Ancylothrix sp. D3o: one gene and its partner. The main gene of each other region encodes a partner of the protein of the gene in region 2 in a complex. Links are inferred from orthologs where the notes say so. Each region holds a gene or a part of one and is shown on either strand. Other genes may lie near its edges. The genes, in order: tsaD and tsaE.

Region 1 (10,096 bases), on a different replicon or contig from region 2:
GCCCTGGTTTAAATAAAAACCGGGGCTTTCGTATTAGATATTGTGCAAATTAAAAGTAAAAGTTACTCTTTTTTCACCTTAATCAGGATACCAAAACATACCTTTAATGCCTTCAGGATCGGGCATAAAACCCAAAGTCCGATAAAAATCTACCACATGAGGGTCAGCAAATAAAGTGATATTACTGATATCTTCACTGCGGAGTTTTTTAATTAAAAACTTCATTAATGCCTTTCCTAAACCTTTGCCCTGGTAATCGGGGTGAACCACCACATCCCAGAGAGTGGCATTAAAAGCATGATCCGACGTAGCGCGGCAAAAGCCAATCAAACGACGTTTGGCCCCGCGTACCTCCCACATCGAAACCACCAAAAAACTGTGCTGAATTGCCTTTTTAACCTTGCGAAGGGGCCGGCGTGACCAGCCAACTGCATCACAAAGTTCTTCAAGTTCATAGAGGTCTAAGTCTCGGTCGGTACTAAAAAAAACCCGAACATTAGATCCCGCAAAGCGAGAGAGCGACTGAGAACCGGAATCAGGCAACGTTTGGGAAGACACTTCACCGGCACCGAGAGGAAATTCCTCGCCTGAAGCTCCATAGTTGACCGAAGAGGCCATCGCCTCTGGCGACTCTCCGCGAACAGAACCGCTAAATAAGTTTTTCCAAAAACCCATGCCGGCTTGGTAATGGTAAGAGGACTATGTACCTTCAATCCCTGCAAAAAAGCATAGGGACTCTCAATCAACAATTTTATCACTTTTGCTATCGACGCGGTGGATGCGCTGGTAGGATTTTGGCGGGCCGGTAAAACCATTCCCAAACCTCGCAAGCAATTAAGATGCCGGTAGTGGGAGGCTGCATTTTCCGCCTAAAAAACAGCCAGGGGTATCGAGCAGTGTTGTTGATTAAGTGATTCAAGTTTAACCTTTAGAAAGAGGTGAGCAACACAAAAACATTAAATTTTTCGACAATTAACATCAAAAACAAAGCGAAAAACCCACAAAAGCAGATTTCACCCTTACTTGTGCGATGGGGCCGGCAAATTCCTACAGCCTGGGCGGTGATATATAAATTTTCCCACCACTGCAATTGTGGAATACGATAAAAAAGCCAGTGCGTCTTATTCTCTCCCAGAACCCCCCAGATGTTGCCCTCGGCGCTGAGCACAGGCCCAAACCTGTCGCGTGCTTAATTGGGTTTGCATCACCCCCCAAGCGTGGGAGTTCCTCGTTATGAATTGTTGGCTAATGGTGGCTGCTCAAGAGCAACCATTGGGCGATACTTTTTTAACAGAGTTTGATAGTAGGCGGCTGGGATTTTTAACTTTTAGTGCATTTGACTGGGCCTTTCGTGTGTTCCCCTTATTATGGCTGCGGGTTTAAAATCATCGACGCTGGAACTGCTAAAACGCTTCAACCGAGCGTTTCCCCAGTTTTATGAACAATTTGTCAGCAGTGAGATCCAACTGCAAAACCTAAAGCTAGCCTACCAGCTTTATAAAACTAAGCAAGCTGTGATTGAACTGCGACCTGAAGGCAGTAAAAGTGCCTTACATTTTGCCTATCGTAACCAATCGTTTTTACTCAGTGATATTTTTGGCGTTTTGGCTGCCTATGGGCTCACCATTCACAGCCTTAGTCTGTATGGCCAAATTTATCCCCCGATGTTGGTGTTTATCAAGTTGGTGGTTTCGCGCGGGGGTAAGGCTCTTACAGATAAAACTGCTGAAAATGTTTGCAGGGCTGTTCGAGAAGCTTTGGCCGGCCATTTTGAAGTTGAAGAAATGCTGGCTGTTGAATTTAATCTCGATGCCGGTTTAGAAGATGTAGAAACTGAATTTTATGTAGATCCGGTTTTTCACCTACCGGCTCTTTTAATTGAAGCTGATAACCAACCTGGACTTTTTTATAAGGTTATGTATGCTATCTGGCAAGAGGATCTGCTGGTGGTTAACGCCAATTTGCTTGTCTGGCGAGGGCGGACTCGCTTAATTTTATATCTGCTAGGGCCAAATGAAAGTTTAATTCCTGATTACTTGGGCCACAAAATCGCTGAAAGTGTGCGCCAACGCTTATTAGGCCGGCGGTTCTAAGAATGTGATGCGATGGTGGTTATTTCGGGATCTGGGAATACAAAGACTTTTTAGGGGAAAAATTTAAGTCTTTAAGTTCGGTTTTAGCCCTGGGTTTCTCGTTCTGTGGCTTTACTTGGGAACTGGAGGCGCTACCTCCTATATTAATTCTCTGGCTGAGCCACAGAACGAGGGAAAGGGTATTGAGAGGTTTTAGGCGGTTTTACTATATAGCTGCATCAGATGGCTAAGGGAAAGTCGAGATTGAACGCCCAAGGTGAGGGGGGATGTGTGGCCTCGATTTAGGTGTTCTGCTGCGGCGCAGCCGATCATCGCGGCGTTGTCGGTGCAGAATTTCATGGGCGGGAAGATGACTTTGAGGTTGTTTTGCTCGGCTGCCTGTTGCAGGTGTTGTCTTAAACCGCTATTGGCGGCTACGCCTCCGCCGACGGCGATGGTTTTTAATTGGCAATCAAGGGCGCATTTGATGGCGCGGCGGGTTAGGCTTTTGGCTACGGTTTGCTGGAAGCTTGCGGCTATGTCGTTCACCGGCATTTCTCCGCCTTCGCTTTGCAGTTTTTTGACTAGGCGCAAAACGGCGGTTTTTAGGCCGCTGAAGCTGGAGTCATAGGGGTGATAACCACCGGCCGGTAAGGAGATGTTGCCTTCGGGGAGGGGATAGGTGGCTGGGTTGCCAAGTTTTGCGAGGTTATCAATGACCGGCCCGCCTGGGTAAGCTAAACCGAGTAAGCGTGCGACTTTATCAAAGGCTTCGCCGGCGGCATCATCGCGGGTTTGTCCGAGGGTTTCGTACACGCCGCAGTCTTTGACGTGAATGAGGCTGGTGTGTCCTCCTGATACCAATAGGCATAAAAAGGGTGGTTGCAGGCTGGTATCGCTGAGATAGGAGGCGTAGATATGCCCTTCGAGGTGGTGGATGCCTATAAAGGGTTTTTGGTGCAATATGGCGAGGGTTTTGGCGGTGGTGACACCTACCATGAGCGAGCCGACTAAGCCAGGGGCGCAGGTGGCGGCGATGCCGTCGATTTCTGTCCAGTTTAAACCGGCCTCTGCGAAGGCTTGGGCGATGGCTGGGTTGATGCTTTCGACGTGAAGGCGAGAGGCAACCTCTGGGACAACGCCTCCATACTGTCGGTGGGTGGCTATTTGTGAGGTAATGATACTGCTAATTACTTCACGATTCTTTACAATTGCCACCGCTGTTTCGTCACAACTTGTTTCAATTGCTAAAACGGTTGCCATTGACTGGTAATGTGTGTGAAATGGATTCTTTGCTTTTAGTAGCTTAATCTTTCCTAAGTTAACTTGGGGGAGTATTATATGCTCTAATCAAGAGTGCAATTGCTGATATGTGCGGGCGGGTTCTTTGATGTTTCTGTTACCAACAGACTGCTTTGATTAACTCTCCTATAGTAGGCCATTGCATTTTGTCAAAAAAACTTTGCTTTTCTTAACAAAAGGAAACACTTCCATGAGACGAATTCTGGCGTTAGTTTTGGCCATAGGTCTTTGGATCTCTTGTGTGCCCACCGCGTTTGCCGGTGAGCCGAATGTGGCTGGTTTGGTGCCTTGCAGTGAGTCGCCGGCGTTCCAAATGCGGGCAGAAAATGCACGGAATACAACGGCTGATCCGCAGTCTGGACAAAAACGGTTTGAGCGTTATTCGCAAGCTTTGTGCGGCCCAGAAGGTCTGCCTCATTTGATTGCAGATGGCCGGTGGAGTCATGCAGGGGATTTTATTATTCCTAGCATTTTGTTTTTGTATATTGCCGGTTGGATCGGCTGGGTTGGTCGGGCTTATTTGATTGATGTTCGTAAGAGCGATAGCCCCGAAGAAAACGAAATCATCATCAATGTGCCTTTGGCTCTTAGCAAAATGCTGACTGGGTTTATTTGGCCTTTGGCAGCAATTAAAGAAGCCCTGAGCGGCGAGTTGTATGCTAAAGATAGCGAAATTCCTATCTCGCCTCGCTAGGTTGTTTTGAAAAATTAACTGTTTTTAGGAGAGTTGGTCATGCAAACAGGTTTTTTACGTTTTCTGTCTTCGGCGCCGGTGTTGGCTACTATCTGGTTGAGCTTTACGGCGGCTCTCTTGATTGAATTTAATCGCTTTTTCCCCGATTTGCTTTTCCATCCCCTGCCATAATTAGGTGATTGGTGACTGGGGGTTGGGGATTGGTGATTGGGAAGGGAAAGAGCCGGTGTTAAAAGTTAGTTTTTTGGCAGTTCTAGCTAATTTTTAACTTTATTTTTCCCTCTCACTCAGCAGTCACCAATCCCCAGTCCGTTAGTATTGAAAAGTTTTGTTTAAAATTATAAAATCTAAAATCTAAAATCTAAATTTGGAAGGGTTTATGCAGTCAAAGAGTGATGCAAGAGATAATGAGGTTGTGTTTCCGGCTGGTGATCCGCTGGTGGGAAATTTGGCTACGCCGGTGAATGCTTCTGGTTGGACTTTGAAGTTTATTAATAGTTTACCGGCTTATAGAAAGAATTTATCGGCGTCCCGGCGGGGTTTAGAAGTAGGGATGGCGCATGGTTATTTTTTGTTTGGGCCTTTTTGTTGGTTTAATCCGCTGCGGGAGACGACAATTGCGGATTTTATCGGGTTGTTATCAACAATTAGTGTGGTGATAATTTTAACGTTTGCTTTGTCGCTTTATGCGGCGGTTTTGGATATTAATTTGCCGGTGGAAACGGTGACGACACCGCAAGTGCCAGAAGATTTTAAAACGCAAAAAGGGTGGAGAGATTTTGCAACCGGCTTTTTAGTTGGCGGTGTTGGTGGTGGTGTTGCGGCGTATTTGGTATATCAAGTTGTGAAGTTAATTATTTTCTAAATTCTCTTTCTTTTAGGCCGGTGCTTTTCAAAAAGACGCCGGCTTTTTATTTGTGGGGCGGGCATCCTGCCTGCCTTACATCTGCGGTTTTTTTAATCAAACATCTCTAACTTAGTTAAGGAGATCCGCCAATGAAAGCCTCTGAAGAAAAATTACAAAAAATTATCGAAGGGACAATACAATACGTTGTCCCATTGTTTCAGCGAGCTTACAGTTGGACAAAATCTGAGTGGCAAGCGTTGTGGGATGATATTATCACCCTCTGTGAACAGGAAAATCCCCGTGTTCATTTTATGGGTTCCATTGTAACGATGCCGGCAGACTCTGCGCCCGGAGGATGTCCCAAATATATTTTAATCGACGGACAACAACGCATAACAACAATTTTTATATTACTTGCGGCTTTGCGGGATAAAGCCAAGCCGGTTGATCAAAAATTAGCAGATCAAATTCAGAATACTATTCTAGTAAACCAGTATGAGGAAGGCTTAGATTTTTATAAAATTCAGCCTACACAGGTAGATAGAGAAGCATTCTACCGAATTATTCAGTCTGAAACCCCAATTGAGAAAAACGGTATTTCCGAATCTTATGGCTTTTTTGAAAAGAAATTGCACCTAAGCAAAATAGATTTTCAAAAATTAAAAAAAGTTATATGTAGCAATTTTTCGCTTGTAAGCGTTGTTCTTAATAGTGATGACGATCCTTATCTTGTCTTTGAAAGTTTAAACGCCAAAGGAAAGTTGTTAACCCAAGCGGATCTGATTCGGAACTACTTTTTTATGAAAATTGAGGTAAATAATCAAGAATCTATTTATGATAAATACTGGCTACCAATGCAGGAACTTTTAGGGGATAACCTCACGGAATTTATTCGCCATTACTTAACAAAAAGTGGATCAGTAGTTAACAAAGGTGAAATTTATTTCCAGATTAAAGACCGAATTTCTAAAGGTGATCCAGTTCTCTACCTTAAAGATTTATCGATTTTTGCAGAATACTATGCAAAACTTTTGGATCCAAACCGTGAAGAAAAGGAGGAAGTTCGTAAGTATCTTTTGCGCTTAAATAGCCTAGAAGTAGGGACAGTCTACCCATTTCTTTTGAACTGCTATGATGATTGGGCAAAAAGCAAAATAACTGAAGACGAATTTCTTATAATTTTAAAAATTATAGAAAACTTCGTTTTACGGCGTTTTGTTTGCAATATTCAAACCAGAGGTTTAAATCGCCTGTTTGCTTTGCTTTATTCACAAGTGAGCAAAGATTCCAATTTGGCTGAATCAAATTTTATAGAGCGTTTAAAATTAGCTCTCCAGAAACAGAAATATCCAAAAGATAGCGAGTTTAAAGACAGGTTAATGGATGTGCAACTGTACGGAATAAATCGCACACAAAAGGCAAGGTTGATTCTGGAATCTATAGAAGAATCTTTTAATCACAAAGAAAAAGTTGCTTTAAAAGGGCTTACTATTGAGCATATTATGCCCCAGAGTTTGACGGATTGGTGGAAGGAACACTTAGGAGAAGATTGCCAGATCACCCATGAGTTACTGCTACATACTTTAGGTAACTTAACGCTAACTGGCTATAATTCTGAGCTTTCTAATGCTGATTTTTTGAAGAAGCGAACTCACTTTCAAGATAGCAACCTGGAGTTAAATAAATGTTTTGGTGATAAGCAAAGTTGGTGCCAAGAAGACATAGAAGCACGGGGTGAATATTTGGCTGATATTGCTTTAAAAATTTGGAGTTATTTTGGGGAAGAATCGCCTGAAGAGCCTTCTCTCCATAACATCACAGGTCGCAAACCGAAAAAATTGCGTATTTTTGGTCAAGAAGAGGTGGTGAAAACCTGGCGAGATGTTTTAGAACTAACCTTAAATACTATTGCGGATTTTGATTCGGAGCGGTTTCAAGATATTGTAGAACAATTCCCTGGTTTTGTGGCATGGGATGAAAAAGGATTTAAAGAATGGCGGAGACTTAAAAATGGAGCTTTTATCGAAGTTTCTTTATCAGCAAAACGTATCCATAGTTTCTGTATTAAAGCAATACAAACCGCAGAAATATCAGAAGAAAACTGGCAGCTTGAGTTAGAAGAGGAAAAGTAAGAAGTGATGAGACAACCAGTAATAATACAGGCTATATTTTATGTCCAACCCGCCTTTGCCTGAATTGCGGCACAGCTAAAAAGCAATTCCATCGAGTTATTGACATAGAGATTTTTAAAACTCTCCTCAAAATGCCAGAATCTCTAAAAAAAGAAATATTGCATTACGCCCAATATCTCCTAGAAAAACATTCCTAAACTCACTCATCTTCAGAAAACCTTAAACAACCATCAGGTTAGAGAAATTAAACCGGCCAGCTATTTATCTCTGATAATTTCCACCAACCCCTGCAAAAAATAAACCCCCATCCATAACATCAAAATCCTTACCAATCAACCCCCAAAAATCATTTATGATGAAAAAATCAACTCATGCGTAGGGAGCCGGTGCCATGAACGTTGAGGTAACACAAACCACAACCCCTGAAACCCAAGACGACTGGTGGACACCCCCCATGCCACCCACAGACCTAATCTTTGACGACGGGGAACCCTTGGAAAGCAACCGCCACCGTATCGCCATGAACGTCCTCATACGTTCACTACAGCAAGCCTGGGCCGACCGGCAAGATTACTTCACCGGCGGAAATATGTTCATCTACTACAGCAGCGCACAAGCCCGTAACCGCGACTTTAGAGGGCCAGATTTCTTCGTCGTTCTCGACGTAGACGGCACCCAAACTCGCCAAGGCTGGGTCGTCTGGGAAGAAAACGGGCGCTACCCAGACACCATCGTAGAACTAATGAGCCCCAGCACAGCCAATATCGACAAAAACGACAAAAAACATCTCTACGAGCGTACTTTTCGCACCAGAGATTACTTTGTCTATGACCCCTTTAACCCCAACACCTTACAAGGCTGGAGTCTGGATGCGGCTCACCACTACCAACCCCTTGAGCCCAACGAACAGGGCCGGCTTTGGAGTCAAACATTAGGCTTTTGGCTGGGAACCTGGGAAGGCACCATTGACCGAGAAACCGCCCCTTGGCTCAGGTTTTACGACACCCAAGGAAACCTCGTTTTCCTCCCAGAAGAAGCAGCACAGCAACGCGCCGAACAGGAAGCCCAACGTGCTGAACAGGAAGCCCAACGTGCTGAACAGGAAGCCCAACGTGCTGAACAGGAAGCCCAACGTGCCGAACACGAAGCCCAACGTGCTGAACGTTTAGCAGCACGGCTGCGAGAACTAGGGGAAAATCCCGACAGCTTGTAAAAACAAATGTAGGGAACCCCTAGCGGTATCCCTACAAACAATAGCAAGAAACCCCAACAAACCGGATTTCTAAATACCTACAAAAAATCAACAACCCACCGGCACAAACAACGCCCCCTCAATGTGTTCTAAAGTGCCCTCTAAATCATCATTAACAATTTGCAAATCAAATTCACCCGCTGCCGCAATTTCTTCTTTTGCCCGTTCCAAACGTCTAAAAATTGCCTCTTCCGTATCTTGACCGCGAGCGCGAATGCGTTTTTCTAACTCATCAAAAGTAGGAGGCAAAATAAAAATCCGTAGGGCTTCAGGGAACGTCTGTTTAATTTGTCTTGCACCTTCTAACTCAATTTCTAAAATTACCCAATCACCTTTATTAATGTGAGATTCTACCTGACTTTTGAGAGTGCCATAACAATTGCCGGCAAACTCAGCCCACTCTAGCAAATCACCAGCCGCCACCAAATTATCAAACTGCTTACGGTCAATAAAATAATAGTGTTTGCCATTAACCTCCCCCTCACGAGGAGTACGAGTCGTGACAGATATCGAAACATATAACTCAGGATGACGCCGACGTAACGCTCTCAACAACGTCCCCTTGCCTACCCCACTTGGCCCTGTCAAAACAATTAACTTACCGATTTCCATAATCCTCGTTATCTGTCTAAAACTCTCCCCCCCATCTTGCAATGGGTAGGGTATTTCGAGCAACCGGCCAGGGGGACTGCGTAGTGGGGTGTGTTTACTGTAGGCTGCTAACTCTGGGGTGCTTACTGTATTTTGAAGCCTAGCCGCCGCGAAGAGAAACCAAGCTTTCAGCCGCCATTCTCCGCGTAGCGCTACGCGCGGCTACGCCTAACATCCGCGCTTAAAAAACAGCCACCCCAACCGAGTGCAAAAAATTTCCAAACCTAACTCACCGTTTGTCCATCCTTGCTAATAACAAAGCGGTTAGCCACTGTTTCAGGCTGAATAGCCGACAAAATCACATGACTCGAATCCATAATAATAACCGCTCGTGTCCGCCGCCCGTAGGTAGCATCAATAAGCTGACCTCGCTCTCGTGCATCACTAATGATCCGCTTAATAGGAGCAGACTCTGGACTGACAATCGCAATCACCCGGTGAGCCGATACGATATTGCCAAAGCCAATATTAATCAATTGAATATGATTGTCCATAACACACGCTACGGCTGAGCCGTAGGTCGAAAAACTTTAACTTTTTAACCAATAGCAAGAACCGGTGTAACCGACTCACGCTTTAAATTTTGTCCTGTTCGCTTGAAGGCTACTTAAGGATCATTCCAATCCTATCCCCTAGATTCTTGACCCACAAGCCTAAATTTTAGGCAAATTAGAGTTTTTAGATTTTTTTCGGCTTTTTTGGTTGTCTAGCGCCGTCCAAACGTGGCCGGAGGCTCAAAAATACCGGCAACTCATGGTAATGGGTGACATCGTGCTCGGTTCTTTAAATACATCTTTGCTGCTTATCTTAGAATCTGTTTATCAACCTTCACCGATTTTGAGAGCAAGCAACTTTGGCTCACAATCTGCCAGCATGGAAGATGTTGTCCATTTTTGGAATCGCCAAAACCTTTAGCCGTGCAACCTGTTGATTTTACGACTTTAACTGCGGTGTGTTCAGAGTTGCGTTCTTTGTGGCTACCGGCCCGTTTAGAACAAGTGTACCAGCGCGACCGGCACACCATCGTCACAAGCCTCCGCACTCTCAAAGGTCGCGGATGGCTAGAAATATCTTGCCATCCCCAAGCCGCTCGCCTGTGCGCCGGCAACCCTCCGCCTCGCGTTCCCGATACGTTTACGTTTTCCC
Region 2 (10,237 bases):
ATTTTGGATGAGTTTTATGGGGGTGAAGAGTAGCCGGTGGTGGGTACAGTGACAAGGAATTTATGTGTCTCTCCCATGTATGATTAATAGGGGTAAATCCGGCACGGAGACAACGAATGACCATAAAACGAATAATTTTAACCATCCTCACAGTTTTAACCCTTGGTTTAGTCAGCTTTTCCCTCATCGAAAGCTGGAATGAACCCCAGATCCAAAGCCGTTTAGAGTTATATCAAACCAACCTCATCCTCCACGCCGCCGAGTGGAAAGGCGAAAATTTAGAAGGCGCAGACATTGCAACTGCAAAGCAAACCTTACTCGGTGACGATCTATTTGGAAGCGCACTCAAGCAATACCAAGAAGCCAGCGAGTCAGGCGAAAAAAACTTGCAAAAAACACGCCAGCAATTACAAACCCTAAAACCGGCCTCCACAGAAATGCCGGAGCAACCAACCACCGCCACAGAACAAAAAAAACTGCTATCCATACTCAACCAACAGCAAAATTCCCTCGATGAAATTGATTTACGCTTAGGCATTTTACAACTCAAAAATAACCAAAAAGATAAAGCCATTCAAAGCTGGCAAAACATTGTCAAATACGCCTCCAATGAAACTATAGAAAGGCCGGTTGTCCAAACCGCTCAAGTCTTAGAAAATTTAGCAAATTCCCGCATTTTTCCAGAAACAGAAAGTGTAATTAAACAAAACTTAGATGGCTGGTTTCGCTATCAAGCCTTAAGCGAATATTACCAAATTAAAAAAGACACAACCAGCCTCGCCACCCTCGAAGCAAACGAACAAAAAATTGCCGAACAAGCTGTAATCAAACTCGGCATAATTGGCATAGTTCCCACCATAGGATTTATCGGCGGCACCGGCTTACTAATTGGCTTACTCATTCAACAATTAATCAAAGGCAAACAAGCAGTTTTAGCCACCAATGGCGATGTCGCTTGGGAAACTCCCTGGGATTGGGAAATAATCTGGCAAGTGCTAGTTGGTGGCTTCTTCTTTATCTCACAAATTGCCGCTCCCTTACTCCTCCAAACCATCAACGCACTATTAAAAATTAACCCCGGAACCTTCGATGTGCGAGGCAAAGCAATTTACATCTTATTCACCTATATTGTTCTTGCCGCTGGCGGAATATTAGCCATTTATTTTTCCGTCAAACCCTTTACTCCCCTGCCGAAAGATTGGTTTCGCATTGATTTAAAAGGAAAATGGTTTTTCTGGGGCTTAGGTGGCTATTTAGCCGCGCTTCCGCTCGTAGTTTTAGTATCCCTAATCAACCAAAAAATCTGGCAAGGACAAGGTGGCAGTAATGCTATTTTACCCATAGCTTTAGAAAGCAAAGATGCTGTGGCTTTGACGATATTCTTTCTCACCGCTTCCATCGGCGCACCAATCTTTGAAGAAATCATGTTTCGCGGTTTTTTATTACCATCCCTGACTCGTTATATGCCGGTTTGGGGGGCAATTGTTCTCAGCGGTTTAATCTTTGCAGTCGCACACTTGAATGTTTCTGAAGTGCTACCTTTAGCAACACTGGGAATAATTTTAGGCTTCGTTTATAGCCGATCTCGTAATTTGCTGGCTTCGATGTTTCTCCATAGTTTATGGAATAGCGGCACCTTGTTGAGCTTGTATGTTTTGGGGAGTGCAGCGAATTAAAAAAAATCGCTACTTATTTCAAAAACGCTAAGTATTCCTGCGTAGACAACCGAAAATATTAAATTTTTATGTCTTTTGCAGGATATTTTAGAGACGTAAGATATAGTACAGGAAATCAACCTGTGCAGATTTTCAAGAGAGGTTAAAATGAGCCATAATTCTCCGAAATCTAAAGCGGCGGCTCTACTGTTGTGCTTCTTTCTGGGTGTTTTAGGCATCCATCGTTTTTACATGGGATATGTGACGATAGGAGTGATTCAGCTTCTCACCGGCGGCGGTTTCGGTATTTGGTGGATAATTGATTTTATACTGTTGGTTTTGGATAATCTACCTGATAGTAAGGGCCGCAGTTTGGTTTAATTAGAATCATTGGTTCCTTATCCTGGGTGTTGTTTGGCTCGTTCTTTTACCGCTCTTCAAAAAGCCGGCACAACTCAACAAGCACTAAAAATAAGAAGAAAAAATTATGCTGGATTTGACTGCAAAAAAGCTCATTTTTCTACTTTTGCTGACAGTTGTGAGTGCCGGTGCCTTCGGTACTTTTGCCGAGTTGGAAACCAATGTTTTGCTCAAATGCTATGGATTAATCTTGGTTTTGCAAGCGGGGTTTGCTTTAGTTTATCTGGGGTATTACCGGCGCCGACGTGAATTTTAATCAGACATTAACTTTTCTAGGGTAATTTAACCTTTAGCACTTAAATAAATTTATCGGTATTGCTACATTTAAAAAACCAAATTTTTCAAATCAAAACCCCCCACCGGCAGTAACTCCGCCTGTCTACCACAATCCCCTAAATCTGTCAAGCAAACTTCTAAATATTGAGCCGGCTTATATAACAATCTCTCAGCCCATTCTATCGCCACAATCCCCGGTGTTACTTCCACCCCTTCCCAATAAATCTCCGGGTATAAACTCGCCGCTTCCCCCTCCGCAAGCCGGTATAAATCAAAATGGTAAAGAGGGATACGACCATCAGTATATTCGCTAATCAGCGTAAAAGTAGGACTAACAACCAAATCCGCAATACCTAAACCTTCAGCCAACCCTTGAACCAAAGTCGTTTTCCCAGCCCCTAAATCGCCCTTTAATAACAGCAAACTCCCCGGTTTTAAAGTTTCGCCAAGACAAAATCCCAGACGGTAAGTTGAGTCTGGAGTAGGAAGATTTAGAATAGTTGATTTTCGGGTCATTTTACACTAACCAAAACACAAAAAAGCACTCTAAAACTAAGCTAAGAATAAACTTTATTACAGGATATTTATCATACCACAAAAGCAGTAAACATGAAAAGAATTACCAAAAATTCCTCACAGAAAAAAAGGCTAATTGGGAAAACAGATCAAAGCTTGGAAGTTAATAAAATTTCCAGAAAATAATCAAAAAGAGCCAATCTAGCTGTCAGGAAAACAGCCGCCACAGACAAAAGCAATTACAAAGCTTGAACACGGCTATACCAACGCAGCAAAACGCGAGCAAGCTGGTAAGGGTTGTGGCGAACATAGCCAGTTTCGGTGTCTTCTTCCATAATATTTGCTAAAACAATACGTCGGCCCAATTTAGCAATCGCTTCTCGGTCAAGAAAAACAGGTGTAGATTTTTCTTGAGCATAACGAATTAAAGCTTGAGCAGAGGGTACTTTTCGCTGGACAATAACAGAATTAAACAATTGTTTACCACCACAAGCATTATCAATAGCTTTGATATGATCACCCACGCTGTAATCTTGCGTTTCCCCTGGTTGGGTCATAATATTGCAAATGTAAATTCGGGGCACTTTAGTTTGTTCAATAGCTTCGGCAATTTCGGGAACCAGTAAATTAGGGATGACGCTGGTGTAGAGACTGCCAGGGCCAATAATAATCAAATCAGCTTCGCGGATAGCTTGCAAAGCTTTGGGTAAAGCCGGCGGGTTGGCGGGGGTGCAGCCAATTTTGACGATATTACCACCGGCCTCAGTAATGCTAGACTCGCCTTCAATGCGTCTTCCGTCACTCAGCACAGCCCAGAGGTTAACATCAGTGAGAGTGGCCGGTAAAACTTGGCCGCGTACTGCCAGGACTTTAGAACTAGCCGCGATAGCTTGTTCAAGATCGCCTTCAATGTCACTCATAGCGGTGAGAAAAAGGTTGCCGAAACTGTGCCCGATTAAACCGTTACCGGCTTTAAAGCGATATTGGAATAATTCAGTTAACAGTTTTTCTTCATCAGCTAAGGCTGCCAAACAGTTGCGGATATCGCCGGGGGGAAGCACACCAATTTCGCGGCGCAGTCTGCCAGAGGAACCACCATCATCAGCAACAGTCACAATAGCGGTGATGTTGGCGCTATATTTTTTCAGTCCTCTGAGAAGCGTTGATAAACCGGTGCCCCCGCCAATGGCTACGATTTTTGGGCCTCGGTGTAGTTTGCGGTGAGACATCAACAAGTCGATGAGTTCTTCTTCGCCTTCTGGCATCAAAACTTTGGTGATCGAACCGACAGTCCGGGTTTGGCCCCAAAATATTAGGATCAGGCCAAAAGCGAGAACAAAAGGGCCGCTGATGTAGCTGGGAATGACTGTGGTGAGGTATTCGAGGATCTCTTCGATGATTTGGATCAGGTAAAAAATGGGGGTGAGTTTGATCCAAATGGCAATGCCGAGACTCGTGAGGAGGACGCCACCGGCACTCATTAGTAACCAGCGTTTAACAAATAACCCCGGAGATAACCATTTAAACCACTGGCTAAGTCGGTTCGGTGTATGGTTTCGAGATTCGTGGGTAAGGACGAAAAGCGCTTGTTTGAATAATCCTATTGACATACGGTTTAGGGGTGTAAGGGATTAAGACCTATGAACAGACAATTTACACGGCTTTGATGCTGTAGCGGCAAGTAAAATAATTACGCTTCTAAGGTTAATCTGACAAAGTTTCTGTGTCTAATGTTGCAGTTGGCAGGACTGCCATTGAGTTTGTCTCAAGATATACTGCCAGAAAGTGACGTTTAAATTTTTGAAAATCAATCTCCGGTTTGCCGGTGCTTACTAGCAAGTTGAGTTTTTTTCTATGAAAGAGGGAGTAATTGAGCTTAAGGGCATTTCTAAGTCGTTTGGTGACAATCTGATTTTGGATCAAGTCGATCTGACCGTTTACCGGGGTGAGGCTTTGGCCATTATCGGCCCGTCGGGGACGGGGAAATCTACATCTTTGCGAATTATGGCGGGGTTGCTTGCGCCCGATAGCGGCGAGGTTTATGTGGAGGGTCAGCTTCGACAGGGTTTGATTGGCGATGCTTTTGACCCGATTCGCATTAGTATGGTGTTTCAGCAAGCGGCTTTGTTTGACTCCTTGACGGTTGATGAAAATGTGGGTTTTTTACTTTACCAGCGATCCAAACTTCCGCGCCATAAAATTCGGGAATTGGTGGAGGAAAGTTTGGAAAGAGTAGGGTTGTCTGGGGTGGCTGATCGCTATCCTGATCAGCTTTCCGGTGGGATGCGTAAGCGAGTCAGTTTTGCGAGGGCGATTTTGAGTAACCCTGATAATCCTCGTGATACGCCAGAGGTGGTGCTTTATGATGAGCCTACTGCCGGTTTAGATCCGATTGCTTCTACGGTGATAGAAGATTTAATTCGGGATTTGCAACAAAATCAAGGGGGTTGCAGTACCTATGTGATGGTGACTCACCAGGATAGTACAATTCGCCGCACGGCTGACCGAATTGTATTTCTTTATCAAGGTAAGGTGCAGTGGGTAGGTACAATTGATGACATTGATACGACAACTGATCCGTTAATTCGACAATTTTTTAGCGGCAGTGTCACCGGCCCGATTGTTGTTGCCGGTTAACATAATTTTCTATCTTTAGATAGATGTATTTTGGTTTGTTTTAAAATAAGGAGAAGCGAAGACCTAACATCGAAAAATAATCGTCTTTGGTCATTGGTCAAGAGTGATTGCAAAAAGATCAGGGTCTATCGCTAGTGACCATTAATGCAAGACGGTTGACACCGGACAGAAGACACAGGACAAATTTAATTTTAAAACATTGCAGAGGAAAAAGTTATGCGTTCCCGAACAGTGCGAGAAGGATCTGTGGGTTTGTTGCTCTTGTTGGGGGTGGGTTGTTTTGGGGCTTTGGTTTTGTGGTTGGGCGGGCTGACTTTGGGGAGAAATTATTATCGGTTTGTGGTGAATTTTCAGGAAGCGGAAGGGCTGGAAGTGGGGACGGAGGTTCGCTATCGTGGCGTTAGTGTGGGTAAAATTACAGCGATTAATCCGGGTCCAAATACGGTAGCGGTGACGGTGGAGGTGACTCCATCGGATTTGGTGATTCCTCGTGAGGGGGTTTTAATTACTTCCAATCAATCGGGTTTGATTGGCGATACTTATATTGATATTACTTCGACTATTCCCGTTTCTTTGGGGTCAAATGTGACTAAGCCTTTGGATAAAAATTGTAACTCGGATTTGATTATTTGTAATAATTCTAAGGTGCAAGGAGAAACAGGGGTGAGTTTTACGAGGCTGATTGAGTCTACGATTGAGTTGACTAACGTGGTGAATAATCCTGAGTTGTTTAAAAATATTAATACGTTGGTAGAAAATAGTGCAACGGCGACGGCGGGGGTGAGTGATTTGACAAGGGAACTTTCGAGTTTAAGTCAGTCGGTTCGTCAGGAGTTGAGGGGTTTTTCTGAAAATGCTAATAATTTGACGCAGAAGGCTAATCAAATTGGCGATTCGGTGGATCAGGTTGTTAATCAGGTGGGGGGATTAACTAATCAGTTTAGTTCGAGTATGAATGAGTTTACTTTGACGGCTAATCAAGTTCGTGTAAGTGCGGCGCAAGCAGATCGTTTGATTACAAATGTGAATAATTTGGTGATGAGTAATAGTTCAAATTTGGTGGCGGCGTTGGATAATTTGGGTGCGACAAGTGTGGAATTACGGACGGCTGTGGGTGGTTTGTCGCCAATTTTGGATCAGGTGAAGGGGGCGGAGTTTATTAGAAATTTGGAGAGTTTATCGGCGAATGCTGCTTTGGCTTCTGCCAATTTTCGCACTTTTTCTGAGGGGCAAACAATTCGCAATATTGAGACGGCGACGGCGAATGCGGCTTTGGCTTCTGCGAATTTGCGCCAGCTTTCTGATCCTTCTAATTTGATCACTTTACAGCAAACTTTGGAGTCGGCGCGGGTGGTTTTTCAAAATGCTGAAAAGATTACTTCTGATCTGGATGAGTTGACTGGTGATCCGCAGTTTCGAGGGAATATTCGCCGCTTGGTTAATGGGTTGAGTGGCTTGGTTTCTTCAACTCAACAGTTACAGCAGCAGGTGGAGGTTGCGAAGAGTGTGGCGCCTTTACAGTTGACGGTTGATAGGTTAGCACAAGATGTTGTGGAAGATAACGGGGAGGCTGTTTTGAAGAAGCAACAACTCCCGACGGTTAGGGTGATTTTGCCGGTGAGGGCGGCGGTGAATACGCCTTCACCGCAGGGTGAGGAGTAACAGAAATTAAGAAAAAAAGGTGAAAAATTATTTGGCTTTTTCTACAGTTTTGGTGTTAGATCCATTCTTCCTCGTCTCCTTGTTGGGTGTAGCTTTTAAATATGTTTTTGTTGGCGTGAATTTCGCGGGTGAGTTCAAATAGTTTTTCTTCGGTTATTCCCCATTTATCAAGGATTTCTTGGAGGCTTTTTTTAATTTCTTTGGCGCCGGGAAATCCTTTATAGCGAATGATTAACCGGGCTAGTTCTGCTTGATAATATTCGCTTGGTTCTTCTGCTAGGATGGTGGCGATGGTGTCGCTGTCTTTTTTTTCTTGGGGGTGTTTTTGATCTAAATTGGTGGATTGTGCCATAGTGATGTTTTGTGGGAGGGTTTTTAAGTAGAAGCACTTAATTATTTGTAGGATGGGTAGAGCGTAAGCGATACCCATCAAAGCGTCGAGAGTGTTGGGTTTCGTTCCTCTACCCAACCTACATTACATATAGAGTTTAATTAAGTTGACTTACTTAATTCAATTGGCTAATTATTCAAAAGCCGTTTTTTTGACGAGTAAAGGCGGATTTATTAATATTAAAGGTCAATTAGAGGCTATTTAACCGGCCACGAATTAACCGGCATCTTATCAAAAAAAACCTCAATTTTCAAGACTGCTCAAAAGAAAATCCATGAACCTCAGCATAGCGGTGTAAAAACCGCATCACACGCTCAAAAGCCTCCTCACCCTCTACATCAAAAGAACACTCAGCAGCAGACAAATTATCATCATCCACAAAAACAAACTTAATCCCATTTGGATAAACCTGAATAGCCCCCTCCTCATCCCGCAGCCAGAGATTTTCAATTTTATTCGTAAAACTGCGCCCCTTTTCCAAAGCCTGAACTTGTTTAAACGTCAAAACCACAGTTTTTTTAGCAGAAAAGCGATTTTTCCGTAAACTCACCCCGCTAATTTCCTCTTCCAAACCATCAATAAACTGCACAGAAACAACCGGCATAAAAACCACCCCAAAATAAACTCCTATCTCCAGCCTATCATTTTTGCTGCTTAAATTTCACACAACTTTCTAAAAAACGAGCCGGTAACTCAGTCGTAGCCCCCCAGTGTAAATGCACATAAGAAGCGTGTAAATTAGGCATCCCCCACCCTTCCAACTCGCTTGTACTCTGTGCAGAAATACCCCGGATTTCAAATAAACGTGCGGGAGTTTTTTCTTCCCCTTCATAGCAAAGTGTCAGAGAAGATCGATGAAATTCATGCCCCCAAACCACCTGATCTTTTGCTAAAAGCGGACTATCCTGTAAAGCCACACATTGCCGGTATCCCAAAGTTAACCTTTTACCCATCACCGCAGAAGCCGGTATAACCCCAACCCCCCGCCAATTTTTCCCCTCAAAATCGATAATTTCCTCACACAAATACATCAAACCCCCACACTCAGCATAAACCGGCATCCCCCCCAAAATTGCCTCCCGTACTGCTTCCAACCCCCGCTTATTCTCACTTAACTTTTCCGCAAAAACTTCAGGAAAACCACCCCCAAAATATAAACCTTCAACATCAACCGGCATTTTCTCTTCCAGCGGACTCCAAAACACCAACTCAGCCCCTAACTCCTCCAACATATCAAGATTATCCTGATAATAAAAATTAAAAGCCTTATCACGCGCAACAGCTATTTTTATTAAATCCAATCCCTTAAATGTAGAATGGCGCTCATGTTGCCCGCCCCACTGGTGGGGTAGGCATCTTGCCTGCCCTACATCTGCGGTTTTAATCTCCAATAACGGCAGCAAACTTCCCCAATCAAAACACTCATTACCTATCTCAGCAAGCCTCTCAATAACCGCATCTAAATCCCCTAACTCTTCAGAAGGAACTAAACCCAAATGCCTATCAGGAATGCTAATTTCATCAGTACGCCTTAACACCCCCAAAACCGGCAAATTCAACCCCTCCAAAGCATCCTTCAGTAATTCTAAATGCCGGTCACTTCCCACCCGATTTAATACCACACCGGCCATTTTAATTCTACTATCTAATGTGCAATATCCGTGTGCGATGGCGGCAACCGAACCCGACAACCGCGAACAATCTATCACAAATATAACAGGCAAATCTAAAATTCTAGCTATATGTGCGGTACTGGCATAATCATTTTTGTCTGGTTGGTGAGCAGTTTTAACACCATCAAATAAGCCCATTACGCCTTCAACAAGCGCATATTGGGGCGGTTTCTGACAATCTTGTGTATATTTGGCAAAACATTTCCTCACATAATCTTCAGAAGTGAGAATAGGATCTAAATTACGACAAGGCCGGCCAGTAACATAGTGATGAAACATAGGGTCTATATAATCCGGCCCAACTTTAAAAGACTGCACCGGCACCCCACGAGATTTCAAAGCAGCTAAAAGCGCCAGAGTAATAGTAGTCTTTCCCGCCCCACTGCGTTCACCGGCAATAATTAAACTCATTTGTCATTTATCATTAGTCCATAGTCATTTGTCCTTTGTTCAAGAGTCTTTTGTCAAGGGTAAACATGATGTAAGTAGAAGCACTTAATTATTTGTAGGATGGGTAGAGCGTAAGCGAAACCCATCAAAGCCTTGAGAGAGTTGGGTTTCGTTCCTCCACCCAACCTACATTACAAATGACAAATGACAAATGACCAAGGACAAAAGACTATTGACACTTAAGAATTTGAGAAGTCACAGCCAAACTTTCCTCATAAAGCATTTCGCGTCCCCAACGTTGTAACTGTTGGCTGAGGAGAATTTCAGCTTTTTGGTCACTGCGAGGCGCTACCTGCTGAATGCGACAAGCTTGGGCACCGCCTTTAGCTTCCATCCGCATACAGCCGGTGGTTTGAGAGCAAAGAACAGTACAGCAGTCGGCTTGTTCGTTAGTAGAAGTCAGACGCAAACTAATTAAATCACCAGGAATATCACCCCAGTCAGCAGTGGGGATAGCAGCAAGTTCTGCCTCAATTTCTTTGTTGTCTTTACCTTGGAATGTAATGCGTTTAATTTGATAATCGCCGTCTTCTTGTTGGCAAGAAACCGGCACCCAA

Evidence for each region.
Region 1: the proteins of tsaE (region 2) and tsaD are in contact, whole or in part, in a crystal structure (PDB 6N9A), measured with the Thermotoga maritima proteins. The link is inferred for Ancylothrix sp. D3o from one-to-one orthologs. Residues at the interface, in WP_004082108.1 of Thermotoga maritima: Leu37, Gly38, Lys46, Lys57, Val59, Lys60, Ser61, Thr63, Phe64, Thr65, Leu66, Met67, Val69, Pro71, Tyr82, Arg83, Leu84, Asp86, Asp88, Phe89, Asp93, Ile128, Asp130, Glu131, Arg134; in WP_004082750.1 of Thermotoga maritima: Cys10, Asp11, Arg49, His50, Leu82, Gly84, Gly135, Gly136, Glu154, Thr155, Leu156, Asp157, Asp158, Ser159, Glu162, Asp165, Lys166, Arg169, Leu170, Tyr175, Lys213, Thr214, Leu217, Tyr218, Gln221, Arg222, Asn324.

What each region holds. Positions count from the first base shown.
Region 1 is NZ_JAMXEX010000001.1:799,683-809,778, forward strand. The notes cover bases 1,311-4,128. They hold tsaD (tRNA (adenosine(37)-N6)-threonylcarbamoyltransferase complex transferase subunit TsaD), read right to left. Parts: upstream 3,336-4,128; coding sequence 2,286-3,335; downstream 1,311-2,285. Other genes in these bases: NG798_RS03355 (hypothetical protein), read left to right, coding at 1,368-2,093; NG798_RS03365 (Photosystem I reaction center subunit III), read left to right, coding at 3,565-4,068; psaJ (photosystem I reaction center subunit IX), read left to right, coding at 4,108-4,128. In the rest of the region: NG798_RS03350 (GNAT family N-acetyltransferase), read right to left, coding at 79-675; more of psaJ, read left to right, coding at 4,129-4,239; NG798_RS03375 (photosystem I reaction center subunit XI), read left to right, coding at 4,448-4,933; NG798_RS03380 (DUF262 domain-containing protein), read left to right, coding at 5,065-7,047; NG798_RS27970 (DUF2281 domain-containing protein), read left to right, coding at 7,158-7,244; NG798_RS03390 (Uma2 family endonuclease), read left to right, coding at 7,439-8,260; gmk (guanylate kinase), read right to left, coding at 8,348-8,911; extracellular matrix/biofilm regulator RemA, read right to left, coding at 9,175-9,444; NG798_RS03405 (NFACT family protein), read left to right, coding at 9,868-10,096.
Region 2 is NZ_JAMXEX010000005.1:95,797-106,033, reverse strand. The notes cover bases 1,134-4,092. They hold tsaE (tRNA (adenosine(37)-N6)-threonylcarbamoyltransferase complex ATPase subunit type 1 TsaE), read right to left. Parts: upstream 2,868-4,092; coding sequence 2,400-2,867; downstream 1,134-2,399. Other genes in these bases: yvcK (gluconeogenesis factor YvcK family protein), read right to left, coding at 3,107-4,092; NG798_RS11680 (hypothetical protein), read left to right, coding at 2,143-2,331; NG798_RS11685 (TM2 domain-containing protein), read left to right, coding at 1,824-2,036; NG798_RS11690 (CPBP family intramembrane glutamic endopeptidase), read left to right, coding at 1,134-1,676. In the rest of the region: more of NG798_RS11690, read left to right, coding at 117-1,133; more of yvcK, read right to left, coding at 4,093-4,477; NG798_RS11665 (ABC transporter ATP-binding protein), read left to right, coding at 4,722-5,504; NG798_RS11660 (MlaD family protein), read left to right, coding at 5,721-7,166; NG798_RS11655 (DUF3288 family protein), read right to left, coding at 7,222-7,518; photosystem II reaction center protein Psb28, read right to left, coding at 7,808-8,161; NG798_RS11645 (cobyrinate a,c-diamide synthase), read right to left, coding at 8,199-9,641; glucose-6-phosphate dehydrogenase assembly protein OpcA, read right to left, coding at 9,850-10,237. UniProt on the Escherichia coli protein: Required for the formation of a threonylcarbamoyl group on adenosine at position 37 (t(6)A37) in tRNAs that read codons beginning with adenine.